Regions from separate parts of the Arthrobacter sp. 01N444 genome, predicted to be linked through region 1. Evidence: predicted binding sites of a transcription regulator. Region 1 holds the regulator's gene; the other holds the start of a gene.
The links. The regulator HrcA, encoded in region 1, represses chaperone genes, less so after heat shock. The targets are predictions, from matches to a motif close to TTNGCACTCGNNNNNNNCGAGTGCNAA.
Positions count from the first base shown of each region.

Region 1 (7,561 bases):
GCCGCTGGCCGAAATCGTCTTCGATTTCTTCGACATCCTCAAATCCAAGACCCGCGGCTACGGGTCACTGGACTGGAAGGCCGACGGCGAGCAGGTGGCCGACCTGGTCAAGGTGGACATCATGCTCCAGGGCGAACAGGTTGATGCGTTCTCCGCCATCACCCACCGCGACAAGGCCTACGCCTACGGCGTGATGATGACCGGCAAGCTGCGCGAACTCATCCCGCGCCAGCAGTTCGAGGTGCCCATCCAGGCCGCCATCGGCTCCAGGATCATCGCCCGCGAAAGCATCCGCGCCATCCGCAAGGACGTCCTTGCCAAGTGCTACGGCGGTGACATCACCCGAAAGCGCAAGCTGCTGGAAAAGCAGAAGGAAGGCAAGAAGCGCATGAAGATGGTGGGCCGCGTCGAGGTGCCGCAGGAGGCTTTCATCGCCGCGCTGACAACGGACGAGTCCAAGGACAAGGCCAAGAAGTAACGGTGCAGGTAATGATTGTTGCTGCAGTATCGGCAGGCCGGGCCCGTGCCTAGCGTTCTTCCCCTCGGCGACCCGGCGCCGGCGGACGGGCTGCTGCCCGCCCAGGCGGGCGAGGGCGCCGATCAGCGAGCATTCGGGCTGTACGTGCACATCCCGTTCTGCGCGGTCCGCTGCGGGTACTGCGACTTCAACACCTACACCGCCACCGAGCTGGGCGGCGGGGCCTCCCAGGACGCCTACGCCGCCACCGCGATCGCGGAAGTGGAGTTCGCCGCCGCGGCCCTGAAGGGCAGCGGCCTGCCCGGCCGCCCCCTCAGCACGGTCTTCTTCGGCGGCGGCACCCCCACCCTGCTGCCGGCGGAGGATCTGGCGCGCATCCTCAGCGCCGCGATCGACGCCTGGGGACTGCGGCCCGGCGCCGAGGTGACCACCGAGGCGAACCCCGATTCCGTCACGCCCGCATCCCTGCAGCTGCTAGCCGACGCCGGGTTCACCCGCGTTTCGTTCGGCATGCAGTCGGCTGTGCCGCACGTCCTGAAGGTCCTGGACCGCACCCACACGCCCAGCCGGGTGCCCGAGGTGGTGCAGTGGGCGCGTAATGCCGGGCTCTCGGTCAGCCTCGACCTCATTTACGGGACGCCGGGGGAGTCGTTGGAGGACTGGCGCTACTCGCTCGAGACCGCACTGTCCTACGCCCCCGACCACATCAGCGCCTATGCCCTGATCGTTGAAGACGGCACAAAGCTTGCCGCGCAGATCCGCCGTGGCGAAGTGCCGGAAATCGACGACGACGACCACGCCGCCAAATACGAACTCGCCGACGAACTGATTTCCGCCGCCGGGCTCAACTGGTACGAGGTCAGCAACTGGTCCCGCACCCCCGAACAGGCCTGCCGGCACAACCTCGCTTACTGGCGCGGGGACGACTGGTGGGGCATCGGGCCGGGGGCGCACTCGCACGTGGGCGGCGTCCGCTGGTGGAACGTCAAGCACCCCACCGCCTACGCCAACCGCCTCGGCGCCGGCGCCTCACCCGCCGCCGGACGCGAAACGCTGGACTCTGAAACCCGCAACGTGGAACGGGTCATGCTCGAGGCCCGGCTCAATTCCGGGCTCGACATCCCAAGCCTCGGCGGCCTGGGGGACACCGGCAGGCACGCTGTGGCGGGGCTGATCGCGGACGGCCTCGTGGACCCCGCGGCGGCTTTCAAAGGCCGGCTCATTCTCACCCTTAAGGGCCGGCTGCTGGCCGACGCCGTCGTCCGCAGGATCCTGCCGGACTAGTCTGCCGCCAAAACTTCCACGACTTGGCTGCCCGCACCAGCGGCCACAACACCCTGCCGCACAAAACAGAGCCGGCCGCTGCCCCTGACGGGCGGCGGCCGGCTCTCGTGCTTGGGTCCGGGCCGGCTATTTGATCCAGCGCAGGTTGACCTCGTAGCGGTGCGGCTGGCCGCGGTTGACGTGGATGCCTGCCGCCACCGAGAAGCACGTCACGGCGATCCAGATCACCGTGGCGAGCACGGCGAAGAGGTTGCCCACCACCGGGATGAAGACCAGCAGATTGGCCAGCACTGCGGCCAGGGTCGGCGGCAGCGTGAAATTGAGGGCTTCCTTGGATTCCTGTGCCGTGAACGGGCCGCGGTCCTTGAAGATGAGGTAGATCAGCAGCGACGGCACGCAGCCCAGGATGCCGCCGAAGTGCGCGAGCGTGGCCCACTGGCGGTCCTCGCTGGCCGTCAGCGGCAGCGCGTTTGCCGGAACGCCATGGTACGGGGGCTGGCCATGGCCAGCCTGATTGCCCGTGTGTTCGCGTGCGTTATCTGCCACGGTGTAGCCCTTCGGATTGCGGTGATGCGTTGCTGCCTGGGTTGTGCCTGAAATAGCCGGGACCGCGCTGGAAGCGCGGCCGCCGTTTCAAGAATACTTGCTCGGGCAAGGAAATGGAGATCAGGGGCGGCCGCCGCGGCGGACTAGGGCACGGTGAGGAAGTCAATGACCTCTTCCACGCGGCCAAGCAGCGACGCCTCCAGATCAGCGTAGCTGCGGACAGCCCCCAGGAGTTTCTGCCAGCCGAGGCCGATGTCCTCCTTCGTGGAGTGGGGCCACCCGAAAGCCATGAGGATCCCGGTCTTCCAGTCCGTGCCGCGGGGGATCACGGGCCACTGCTCGATCCCCAGGACCGAGGGCCGGATGGCCTGCCACACGTCCACGTAGGGGTGCCCCACAATCAGGACGTTGCCTGCGGCGCCCGGTGAGGCCATGACGGCGTCGGCGATCCGCGACTCCTTGGAGTCGGCCACCAAGTGGTCTACGAGCACGCCGAGGCGCCGGCCAGGGCCCGGGCGGAAGTCCGCCACGGCGGCCGCGAGGTCGTCAATGCCGTGCAGGGGCTCGACGACGATGCCCTCCACCCGGAGGTCATCGCCCCAGACCTTCTCCACCAGCTCGGCGTCGTGCTTTCCTTCCACCCAGATGCGGCTGGCCTTGGCCACCTGTGCGCGCTGCCCGGCCACCCGCACCGAGCCCGACGCCGTGCGGCCGGCACCGGCGGCCGGTGCCGTCTTTTTCGGGGCCGGCGGCATCAGGCGGATGGGCTGGCCGTCCAAGAGGAAGCCGAAGCCGAGGCGGAAGGATCGCGACTTGCCCCGCCGGTCCTCCAGCGCCACCACGTGCATGCCGCCGGACTTCTCCACCCGGGTTACGGCGCCCACCCAGCCGGACTGGACCTCCTCGAGGACCATCCCGCGTTCCACCGGGACTTCCGGCAACTGGGTCTTGGCGGGGGCGGACAGGTCCTGGGGTCCCCAGTTCTGGTACGACATCTCTTCACGCTTACTTTGCACTCGGAATGTACGGCGGTCGGTGGAACTCTCCGGGGGCCGGAACCGGACCGCGACGGCGCGGCAACGGCAGCATCTGCCACGGTCTCGGCGCCGGCGTGACGGGAATCGCGTTCCCGCGGGCCACGCCTGGAGCGAATCCAATGCTAACAACGCGGCGACTCATATTAGACTGGTTAGCACTTAGGCATGTCGAGTGCTAACCCTTGTCCTGTGGCGGGCCGTCCGTGCACCACTGGTGTACCCGGACCGGACGCGGGGGGTGGCACCGGCTGCGGGACAGTCGATTGGAGGTGGAGCGTGAGCGAACCGCGCAAACTCGAAGTGCTGCGCGCCATCGTGGAGGACTACGTCCATTCGCGTGAGCCCGTTGGTTCCAAAGCGCTCGTTGAACGGCACCATCTCGGCGTCTCGAGCGCCACGATCCGAAATGACATGGCGGCGCTGGAAGACGAGGGCCTGATCACGGCACCGCACACGAGTGCAGGCCGGATCCCCACTGACAAGGGCTACCGGTTGTTCGTCGACCAGATCTCAGCGGTGAAGCCGTTGTCCCAGGCCGAGCGTCGGGCCATTCAGGCGCTGCTGGAAGGATCCGAGGACCTTGACGACATCCTTGACCGGACCGTGAGGCTCCTCTCGCACCTGACCAACCAGGTCGCCGTCGTGCAGTATCCGCTGCTCAGCCGCGCCCGGGTGCGGCACATTGAGTTCGTGCTGCTGGCGCCCAGGAAAGTGCTGGCTGTTCTGATCGCTGACACCGGCAAGGTGGAGCAGCGCGTGATCGACGTCGGGCAGGACATTCCCGACGACGCGCTGTCGGAATTGCGGAGCAGCTTTCTGGCCAGCCTCTCCGGTACGCCGCTGAGCCTGATGCCGCAGCTGCTGCCCGCCGTCGTTGCCGGTGGCCCGCCCGCGCGGCGCGGAGCAGCCCAGGCGCTGGCCCGCGGCCTTGAGGCCCTGGCCACGAGCAGCCGTGAAGAGCGCATGGTCATGGCCGGCACCGCCAACCTGGCCCGCTCCAATGTGGACTTCCCGCTCAGCATCGGCCCCGTGCTGGAGGCCCTCGAGGAACAGGTGGTCATGCTCCGCCTGCTCAGCGAAATGGCCGAAGACCCGCGCGGCGTGACCGTCAGCATCGGCCGGGAAAACCCCTACGACGGTCTCGCCGAGGCCTCGGTCGTGGCCACCGCCTACGGGCCGGACGCCACGGCCAAGGTCGGAGTGCTTGGGCCCACCCGGATGGACTATCCCACCACCATGGCCGCCGTCCGAGCGGTGGCCCGCTACCTTTCGAGGATCCTGGGGCCCTGACGGGTCCGGGACCGAATACGACTTCTTGCCCCACAGGCAGTGCCCCACAGGCAGTACCCCACAGGCAGTACAACAAGGAAGAGATACACACTTTGAGCAGCCACTACGACGTTCTTGGAGTCTCCCGCGACGCATCGGGGGAGGAGATCAAGAAGGCCTACCGGAAACTGGCCCGGACCCTGCACCCGGACGTGAACCCCGGGGAGGACGCCTCGGACAGGTTCAAGGCCGTCACGCACGCCTACGAGGTCCTCTCCGATCCGCAGAAGCGCCGGGTCTATGACACCACCGGCAACGAGAACGGCACCGACAACGGGTTCGGCGGCGGCAGCTACTCGGGCCAGGGCTTCGCCTTCCAGGACATCTTCGAGACCTTCTTCGGCGCCGGTGGCGGCCAGGGCGGCCCGGCGTCCCGGGTCCGCCGCGGCCAGGACGCGCTGATCAGCGTCCGGATCGACCTCCGCGATGCGGTGTTCGGCGTGAACAAAAAGCTCGAGGTCGACACGGCCGTCATCTGCCCCACCTGCGAGGGATCCTGCTGCCGGGAGGGCACCCACCCGGTCCGCTGCGACATCTGTGGCGGCAGCGGTCAGGTCCAGCGCGCCGTGCGGTCCATCCTGGGCCAGGTCATGACGTCCGCCCCCTGCGGGTCTTGCGAGGGCTTCGGCACCGTCATCAAGGACCCGTGCAACGAATGCAGCGGCCAGGGCCGGATCCGCAGCCGCCGCTCGCTGACCGTCAAGGTCCCGGCCGGCGTGGCCACCGGCACCCGCATCCAGCTGTCCGGCCAGGGCGAGGCCGGCCCTGCCGGCGGCCCCGCCGGGGACCTGTACGTGGAGATCAGGGTCAACAACGACGCCACTTACGTGCGCGAGGGCGATGACCTGCACGCGAGCCTCAACATTCCCATGACGGCGGCCGCCCTCGGCACCGAAATATCCCTCGACACCTTCGACGGACAGCAGGAGATCGACGTCAAGGCCGGCACCCAGTCCGGCGAGATCATCACCCTTCGCGGTCTTGGCGTCACGCACCTGCGCGGCCACGGCCGCGGCGATCTGAAGGTGCACCTGCAGGTGGAAACACCGGTCAAGCTCGATCACGTCCAGGAGGAACTTCTCCGCCAGCTGGCCAAGCACCGTGGCGAGCACCTCACGGAAGGAAAGCTTGCGGCCAGCGGCGGCGTCTTCGCCAAACTGCGGGACCGGCTCGGTAACCTGTAGCGGTGAGTAACCCGGTCTTCTTCACCGCCCCAGGCACCCTGGACCAGCAGGTCCCCGGCTCGGCCTTCGTCCTCGAGGGAACCGAGGCCCGCCACGCCGTCACCGTCAAACGGATCGGCGTCGGCGAAGCGGTCGACATCGCGGACGGCGCAGGCAAGCGCCTGACCGGCACCGTGACAGCCGTCGCTGCCGGGGAGCTGAGCGTCGAATGCGTGGACCTGGCTGAGGAACCACGGCCAGGAACACGGCTGGTCCTGGTCCAGGCCCTGGCGAAGGGCGACCGCGATGAACTGGCGGCCGAGACCGCGACCGAGTTGGGCATCGACGCCGTCATTCCCTGGCAGGCCGAGCGGTCCATTGTGCGGTGGAAGGCTGAGCGGGCCGCGAAGGCGCATGCCAAGTGGCAGTCGGTGGTGACGGCAGCCGCCAAACAGGCGCGCCGGGCATGGATTCCCGAGGTCCGGGCCGCCGTCGACGGCGCCGGGTTGCAGGCGGCCGTAACGGCGGCAGACCTCGCCGTCATCCTGCACGAAGACGCCGTGCGCCCGCTGCGGCAGGTACTCGAGGCCTGGCTGGAAAGTGTTGGGCCCGGCGATGTGGTGGCAGATGATGCCGGATCCCGTGAGGTCCTGCTGATCGTGGGTCCGGAAGGCGGCATCAGCCCGCGGGAGGTGACCCGGCTTTGCGACGCCGGCGCAGTTACGGCCCTTTTGGGGCACCATGTGCTGCGTTCGTCCACGGCCGGGCCCGCCGCCACTGTGCTGGCCAGTGACATCCTCGGCCGCTGGTGACCTGCGGCAGCCGCCGCCGCAGGTGACGTGATGCCTTGTTGAGGTGACGGCTACTTGACCGTGAACCCGCGGGTGTCCTGGAATACTTCCTTGGCGCTGTCGGATGCGTCCACCTGGGACACCCGGACCTCGTAATTGCCCGGGCCGAGGTTCACGGACAAGGTGAACAGCCCGGGCCGGGCTGCATTGGCGGAGGCGGTGGCGCTGCCGTTGAGATACGCGGTCTTGGCGTTGTCGCCGTCGCCGTCGACCTTGAGGATCGCCCAGCGGAGCTTCCCGCCCTGGACGGTGCTGCGGCCGCTGATCTTGACCGAACCGTCGGCCACGGACGTGCCCTCCTGCGGATCAATGATCCACACTGGTGCCACCATCCCGGCGCTGCGGGAGGTCGGCTCGCCCAGGCGGACATGGTTGAAGGCGACGTAGTCGGTGTGACCGTCCACCAGCACAACCACCTGGACCTGCTGTCCGGCATCGATGAGGCCGGCGCTGGCCGCGGCAGCTGTCGCCGTGTAGACGAGCTGCTGGATGGCGCGCTCGGCCATGGCCGCATCCACGTTGCTGTTGAAGGCATCAGCGGAGACATCCACCGTGATGACGTTCTTGCCGGAAATCGACGTCGCCAGCTTCTTCGGATTTTGCCAGGGCGTGAAAAAATCCGGGTCCAGTGGCTTCTGCGACATCATGACCCGCAGGGCGCGGGTGACGGGATTGTCCTGATCCGGAACGTCGCGGAACTCGCGGTAGAGAAACGCGTTGTCATTGCCACGGCCGATCCAATACACCGGAGCCTTGTTCGACGTCTGGGCAGTCTCCAGCGGTGCGCTCGTGGTGGGGGCGCCCGACGCCGGGGCGGGAATGAGCTCTGATGGGCTGCTGGAATTCGTGATGCCGCTCTGCGGCGTCGCCACG
Region 1 is NZ_JBFTRB010000004.1:217,607-225,167, reverse strand. It holds gene lepA (translation elongation factor 4) at 1-478, shown strand, start outside; gene hemW (radical SAM family heme chaperone HemW) at 524-1,762, shown strand; gene AC1DKN_RS07440 (DUF4870 domain-containing protein) at 1,889-2,308, opposite strand; gene AC1DKN_RS07435 (DUF3097 domain-containing protein) at 2,452-3,303, opposite strand; gene hrcA (heat-inducible transcriptional repressor HrcA) at 3,622-4,635, shown strand; gene dnaJ (molecular chaperone DnaJ) at 4,728-5,858, shown strand; gene AC1DKN_RS07420 (16S rRNA (uracil(1498)-N(3))-methyltransferase) at 5,861-6,649, shown strand; gene AC1DKN_RS07415 (GerMN domain-containing protein) at 6,700-7,561, opposite strand, start outside.

Region 2 (7,561 bases), on a different contig from region 1:
GGCCCGCGGCGAGGAGGTGCCCGTGGCGGACATCGCCGCGGCCTTCCAGGAAGCCGTGGTGGATGTCATTACCGCCAAGGCAGTGCTCGCCTGCCGCGAAAACGGCATCAAGGAGGTCCTCCTGGGTGGAGGGGTCGCCGCCAACTCGCGGCTGCGCCAGCTCACCGAACAACGCTGCAGTGCGGCCGGCATCCGGCTGACGGTGCCGCCGCTGCCACTGTGCACGGACAACGGCGCCATGGTGGCCTCGCTCGGGGCGCAACTGGTGATGGCCGGCGTGAAGCCGAGCGGCATCGGCTTTGCGCCGGATTCCTCAATGCCGGTCACGACCGTCTCCGCCTGAGGCCACAGCCTGAGGCTTCGTCCGCGTGGAGCTAGACGGCCTGGGGCTTCGGCCGCCTGCGTGGCGGCTGTTGGGCGCCGGAGCTAGGCGTCCTGGCCCTGGCGCATCTGCTTGACCAGGTCCAGGACGACGGCGCGCAGGTCCCCGCCGTGCTCGGCGGCGACCCGGCGCTGCCGCTGGTAGCCGGCGCCGCGCTCGATGATCTTCTCGACGTCGGCCAGTTCGGCGCTGCAGCCCAGCTTCGCAGCCACCGGCTCAAGCCGCTTGAGCGTCTCGCGCAGGTGCTCCGTTACGAGCTGCTCGTTGCCGTCGGCGTCGAGGATGATGATCGCGTCCAGGCCATACCGGGCCGCGCGCCACTTGTTTTCCTGCACATGCCACGGGGGCATCGTGGGAATGGTGCCGCCGTTTTCCAGCGTGGTGGAAAACTCGTCGACAAGGCACTGCGTCAGCGCCGCGATCGCCCCGACGTCCTCGAGGGTCGCCAGGCCGTCGCAAATGCGCATCTCGATGGTGCCAAGCGCCGGAACGGGGCGGATGTCCCACCGGATCTCGGAGAGCGTGTCAATCACACCGGTGGTGAACATGTCCTGGACGTAGGACTCGTAGTCCTCCCAGCTGGCGAACTGGAACGGCAGCCCGGCGGTGGGCAGCTGCTGGAACATGAGGGCGCGGTGCGAGGCGTATCCGGTGTCCTCGCCGCCCCAAAACGGGCTGGACGCGGAGAGCGCCTGGAAGTGCGGGAAGTAATTGACCAGGCCGTCCAGCACCGGAAGGACCTTGTCCCGGCTGTCCAGTCCGACGTGCACATGGACGCCGTAAATGACCATCTGCCGGCCCCACCACTGGGTCCGGTCAATGAGCTTGGCGTAGCGTTCCTTGTCCGTGACGGGCTGAAGCTGGGGCGGGCTGAAGGGGTGGCTCCCGGCGCAAAAGATCTCCACGCCCATCGGATCGGTCACGTCCCGGACAGCCGCGAGCGAGCTGCTCAGGTCCGCCTTGGCCTCCGCGACGGTGGTGCAAATGCCGGTGACGAGCTCCACGGTGTTCAGCAGCAGCTCCTGCTTGATGTGCGGGTGCTCGTCGTCCTCATTGAGTTCGGGATGCCGGGCAGCGACGCCGCGCAGCACCTGGTTCGCCACGGAGGCCAGCTCACCGGTCTCGGCGTCGACGAGCGCCAGCTCCCATTCCACGCCAAGAGTCGACTGCCTGGATGAAGCGAACTCGATCTTCATGTGGTCCCTTCACTGTTCTGCTGTCGCTGGCCGTGGTCCTGGTGGGGAAATGCGCTGGCGAACATCCTCGGACATGCCTCTGGACATGGCACCGGCGGTGTCACGTGCAATTTCCCACACACCAGTGCGCCGGCCGGGGGCCGGCAGGGCTACGGGTGGTCCAAGTCTAGTGCAGGGGCGGCCCCGGGACGGTGTCAAAGTTGCCGCTGCTGCGTGAGTGTATTCACAACGTCGCTGGTCAGCGACGGCGCGCGCGGTTGCGCGTTGGGCTGCGGGTGGCCGGAGCGATCCTGGCGTTTAATGGAGCTGTGCCCATTCTGAACAAAGACATGACCCTGTGTATCTCGCTCTCGGCCCGGCCCAGCAACAACGGGACGCGCTTCCACAACCACCTGTACGAACAGCTGGGCCTGAACTGGATCTACAAGGCCTTTGCCCCCACCGACCTCGCCCAGGCGATCGCCGGGGTGCGCGGCCTCGGCATCCGCGGCTGCGCGGTGTCCATGCCTTACAAGGAGGACGTGATCGCCCTCGTTGACGTCATGGACCCGTCGGCGAAGGCCATCGACTCGGTCAACACCATCGTCAACGACGGCGGCCGGCTCACGGCGTACAACACCGACTACACCGCAATCGAGCAGCTCCTGCAGAGCAATGCAGTCCCCACGGACTACTCGGTGCTGGTCCTGGGCTCCGGCGGCATGGCCAAGGCCACCGTGGCCGCGCTCCGGGATGCCGGGTTCAAGGACGTGACCGTCGTGGCCCGCAACGAGGGCTCCGGCCGCGCCCTGGCCGAACAGTACGGCTTCGCCTGGAGCGCGGACCTGGGCTCTGCGCCGTCCGGTACCGGCACGGCGGACATGCTCATCAACGTCACCCCCATCGGGATGGCCGGCGGCCCGGACGCCGCCGCGCTGCCCTTCCCGCAGGAGGCCATCGATGCCGCCAAAGTGGTGTTCGACGTCGTCGCGCTCCCGGCCGAGACACCGCTGATCAAGGCCGGCCGCGCGGCCGGCAAGACCGTGATCACCGGAGCCGAGGTCGCCACGATCCAGGCGCTCGAGCAGTTCGTGCTGTACACCGGCGTCCGGCCGACCGACGAGCAAATCCGGGCAGCCGAGGAGTTCACGCGGGCCCAGTAGCGCGACAGCCCAGTTGACCGGCCGCTTCGCTGACATCCGGCGGCGGGGCACGGCGCCGCGGGGCACTCGGCCGGTGGGATCCCGCTGGCGGGGCTAGACCGGCTCCACCGAGACGGCCACCCGGTCCTCGCCGATCCTGGTGAGGACCAGGGTGGCGGATTTCTTGTCCTTGTGCTTTGCGCTGCCGCCGGGCAGGAGTTGCTTGCGCAGCTCTTCGGGCGTGACAGCCATACCGCGCTTCTTGATGTCCAGGACCCCGATGCCTTTATCCTTGACCCACGTCTTGAGTGCCTTGACGTTGAACGGCATCACCTCCAGGACCCTGTACGCCTTGGCGAACGGGGTGTCATGCAGCTCCGGGGCGCAGATGTAGGCGATGTGCTCGTCCACGAGGTGCCCGCCCAGCTGGAGCGCGACGTCGGCCACCAGGCCGGCGCGGATCACCGCGCCGTCGGGCTCGTACAGGTACCCCTCCACCGGACCCACGGGCGCCACCGGGCCGGCGCCGAAGTCCTCGCCGCTGGTGAGCTCAGCGGAACCAAGGGGGCCGAGCACGAGGGCCGCGCGCCGCACCCCCGGACGCCGCACCGCGTTGAACCACAGGGCCACCTCGGTCACGTCCCCGCCCACGGAGACCCACTGCGCCTCGCAGCCGGCCGGCACGGAATCGTGCGGCATGCCCGGGCCCATCTTCACGCCGACGGCGCGGCCGGAGCCGGCGAGTGACTCCACGAAGGACAGCGGCGGGGAGAAATCCTCCGGATCCCAGATCCGTTTGGTACCCGAAGTGGACGTCGTGCGCCGGGCTGGGTCGAGCCAGACGCCGTCGATCCCCTCGAGCGAAACCGAGGTGGCATCGGAGTGGACCACGGTGGCGTTGCGGAAGGGGATCAGGTTCATGGTGGCGCAGGCGGCCGTGGCCTCGTCCATTTCCACGGCGGTGACCACCAGGTCCAGGGATGCCAGGGCCATCGTGTCGGCCCCCAGCCCGCAGCCGAGATCGGCGACGTGGCCGATCCCGGCCTCCGCGAACCGCTGCGCGTGCCGTGCCGCCACCGTGAGCCGGGTGGCCTGCTCCAGACCGGCCTTCGTGAAAATCATCTGCCGGGCGAATTCGCCGAACTTCGCCTCGGCCTTGGTCCGCAGCCGGGACTGGGTGAGCACGGCCGAGACCAGCTCGGGGGAGTGGCCGGCCTTGCGCAGCGACGCCGTGAGGCGGAAGGCCTCGTCCTCGCGGTACGGGCCCAACGACGCCAGCAGCTCCCAGCCCTCGGGGGTGAGGATCGGGGCAATATATTCCTGCGGTGCGTCAGTCATGGCATCCAGCGTAGTTGAGGTCCGCGGGCGCGTTGTGACCGGACGGCGGGGGCTAGGCTTGATGGCATGGAAGACAGCGGCACAGGCGACAGCATCTCAGCGGACACGGCCGGGCAGGACACGGCCGGCGACGACGACGCCAGGCAGGAGCGCCGGCGGCCGCAGGGACTTGCCCGCTACGCAAAACCGGCGCTGATCGCCGGCGCGGTGATCGCCGTCGTGTCCGTCGCACTTTTGGTGATTATCTTCTTCCTCGATTCCTTCAACGCCACCGTGTATTCCGTCGGCGGCAAGAACGTCCAGGACGCCACGGACGAGGCTCGGGCCATCCGCGAGACCTATGCCGCGGCCCGGCTCGGCGGCATCATCTTCCTCGTCGCCGGCATTCTGCTGGCCGCCGCCGGCGCCGTGCTGTCGTTCCGGCACCGGAATGACGAAGGCCAGAACACGGACGAAGACGACGGCGAGGACGTGGACTTCGACGACCTCGCAGACCAGTAGCCATCGAGTAGGCGCGCGAATAGACGCCGCTGGTGGGCGCGCACCGCACCGCCAAACGGCCAACGGCCACGGGCCAGGGGACATGCCCAGCCTCCTGCGCCACGGATGGACATGTCCTCCCCGGCAGCCCGCACCCGTTGGGTATGTCCATCGCTCAGCGCGGGCACAGAGCATGACGCCCAAGTGTCCTCTGGCCGCAGCAAAAAATGGGCATGTCCTCCCGGGCAGCCCGCGCACCTTGGGCATGTCCATCGCTCAGCACGGGCACAGAGCATGATGCCCAAGTGTCCTCTGGCCGCAGGCAAAAATGGGCATGTCCCCTAGGGGGAAATGTTCACCCGGAACGAATTTCTGGCACTCGCCTTGACCGAGTGCTAACCATTTACATAGAGTCGTCATTAGCACTCTCCCTAGGAGGGTGCTAACACATGAAGCGCGTTCCGCCAGGCACGCTGCCGGCACCGCGACGACGGTCTGTGCGCCTTGGCATCACCGCTTCATAGTCCACGAATTTGCTGACGAAAAGGAGAGGTCCGAGTGTCGGTCTCTATTAAGCCTCTTGAGGATCGTATTGTTGTCCGCCCGCTCGAAGCCGAGCAGACCACGGCTTCCGGCCTGGTTATCCCGGACTCCGCGCAGGAGAAGCCGCAGGAAGGCGAAGTTGTTGCAGTAGGCCCCGGCCGCTTCGATGACAACGGCAACCGCGTTCCCGTTGACGTTGCCGTTGGCGACGTCGTCATCTACTCCAAGTACGGTGGAACCGAAGTCAAGACCGGCGGCACCGAGTACCTCGTGCTCTCCGCCCGCGACGTTCTGGCGATCGTCGTAAAGTAACTCTCTTGGACCCCCGCGCAGCCGATCCTTTCGCATTGAATGGATCAGTTGCGCGGGGTTCTGTCTTGAAAGGACAAAACCATGGCAAAGCAGCTTGCGTTTAACGACGCTGCCCGCCGGTCGCTTGAAGCCGGCATCGATAAGCTCGCCAACACCGTCAAGGTCACGCTGGGTCCGCGCGGCCGCAACGTCGTACTGGACAAGAAGTGGGGCGCCCCCACGATCACCAACGATGGTGTGACCATCGCCCGTGAAATCGAGCTGGATGACCCCTACGAGAACCTTGGCGCGCAGCTTGCCAAGGAGGTCGCCACCAAGACCAACGACGTTGCCGGCGACGGCACCACCACCGCCACCGTCCTGGCCCAGGCCCTGGTCAAGGAAGGCCTGCGCAACGTAGCGGCAGGCGCCGCACCGGGCGAAATCAAGCGCGGTATCGAGGTTTCGGTCGAGGCCGTCGCCGCCCGCCTGCTGGAGAACGCGCGCCCGGTTGAAGGCACGCAGGTTGCCAACGTTGCCGCAATCTCCGCCCAGAGCGACGAGGTCGGCGAGCTGCTGGCCGAGGCGTTCGGCAAGGTCGGCAAGGATGGTGTGATCACCATCGAGGAGTCCTCCACCACGCAGACCGAGCTGGTACTGACCGAGGGCATGCAGTTCGACAAGGGCTACCTGTCCCCGTACTTCGTCACCGACGCGGAACGCCAGGAGGCCGTCCTCGAGGACGCCCTGATCCTGATCAACCAGGGCAAGATCTCCTCAGTGCAGGATTTCCTGCCGCTGCTGGAAAAGGCGCTGCAGAGCTCCAAGCCGCTCTTCATCATCGCCGAAGACGTCGAGGGCGAGGCCCTGTCCACGCTGATCGTCAACCGCATCCGCGGCACGCTGAACGTCGTCGCCGTCAAGGCGCCGGGCTTCGGTGACCGCCGCAAGGCCATGCTCCAGGACATCGCGACCCTCACCGGTGCGCAGGTTGTCTCCGCGGAGCTGGGCCTGAGCCTGGACACCGTTGGCCTCGAGGTGCTCGGCACCGCACGCCGCATCACGATCACCAAGGACAACACCACGATCGTCGACGGCGCCGGTTCGGCCGAGGACGTCGCCGCCCGTGTTGCCCAGCTGCGCGCCGAGCTGACCCGCACCGATTCGGACTGGGACAAGGAAAAGCTGCAGGAACGCCTGGCCAAGCTGGCCGGCGGCATCGGCGTGATCAAGGTCGGCGCCGCCACCGAGGTTGAGCTGAAGGAAAAGAAGCACCGCATCGAGGACGCCGTATCCTCCACCCGCGCTGCCCTTGAAGAAGGCATCGTGGCCGGCGGCGGCTCCGCCCTCATCCACGCGCTGAAGGCGCTCGACGAGGACGCTGCCGTCCAGGCCCTCGAAGGTGACGCGGCTGCGGCCGTGGGCATCGTCCGCCGCGCCCTGGTCCAGCCGCTGCGCTGGATCGCCCAGAACGCCGGCTTCGACGGCTATGTCGTGGCTGCCAAGGTCGCCGAATCCGCCGTGAACCAGGGCTTCAACGCCAAGTCCGGCGAATACGAAGACCTGATCGCCGCCGGCGTGATCGACCCCGTGAAGGTGACGCGTGCGGCTCTGCGCAACGCGGCCTCCATCGCGGCACTGGTCCTCACTACGGAAACCCTCGTGGTGGAGAAGCCGGCTGACGAAGACGAGCACGCAGGGCACAAGCACTAGGCTCTGCCCGCAGGGGACGGTCCGGCATCTGCCGGGCCGTCCTTTTTCTGTCGAGTCTCTGCTGCCGTCCTGCCGTGTTCGTGGCCGCAAGTTGCCGTGATTCTGGCAGAGTTAACCCGTCAGGTGCCGCTCCAGCGTCCCGGGTTCACTGGAAACTCCCACGTTGGCATGCCTCAATGGGGTTCAGTGGCCGCCGTGACGATTGGCCATCAAAATTACGGTTTGGTAACATGGAGGCTTTGGTTATCTGGTTGAGGGGTAGTTCTATGACACAGCAAGGAACCTTGCCCCGGCCTGCCCGGCACATTGCCGCGACGGGGCACGATCCCGCAGCCAAGTCTGGCCGAAAATCCACCTTCAGGCCCGAAATCCAGGGACTCCGGTCCCTCGCTGTGCTGATGGTCATGACCTATCACATCTGGCTGGGCCGGGTTTCCGGCGGCGTGGACGTCTTCCTGCTGATCTCGGCATTCCTTATGACGCTTCAGTTCGTGGGC
Region 2 is NZ_JBFTRB010000002.1:327,452-335,012, forward strand. It holds gene tsaD (tRNA (adenosine(37)-N6)-threonylcarbamoyltransferase complex transferase subunit TsaD) at 1-343, shown strand, start outside; gene AC1DKN_RS03840 (glutamate--cysteine ligase) at 427-1,578, opposite strand; gene AC1DKN_RS03845 (shikimate 5-dehydrogenase) at 1,887-2,720, shown strand; gene AC1DKN_RS03850 (class I SAM-dependent methyltransferase) at 2,814-4,037, opposite strand; gene AC1DKN_RS03855 (hypothetical protein) at 4,104-4,538, shown strand; gene groES (co-chaperone GroES) at 5,076-5,372, shown strand; gene groL (chaperonin GroEL) at 5,454-7,064, shown strand; gene AC1DKN_RS03870 (acyltransferase family protein) at 7,331-7,561, shown strand, end outside.
Region 2: a site for HrcA is predicted at 4,890-4,916, ahead of groES (co-chaperone GroES). Genes of this name have one in related genera too.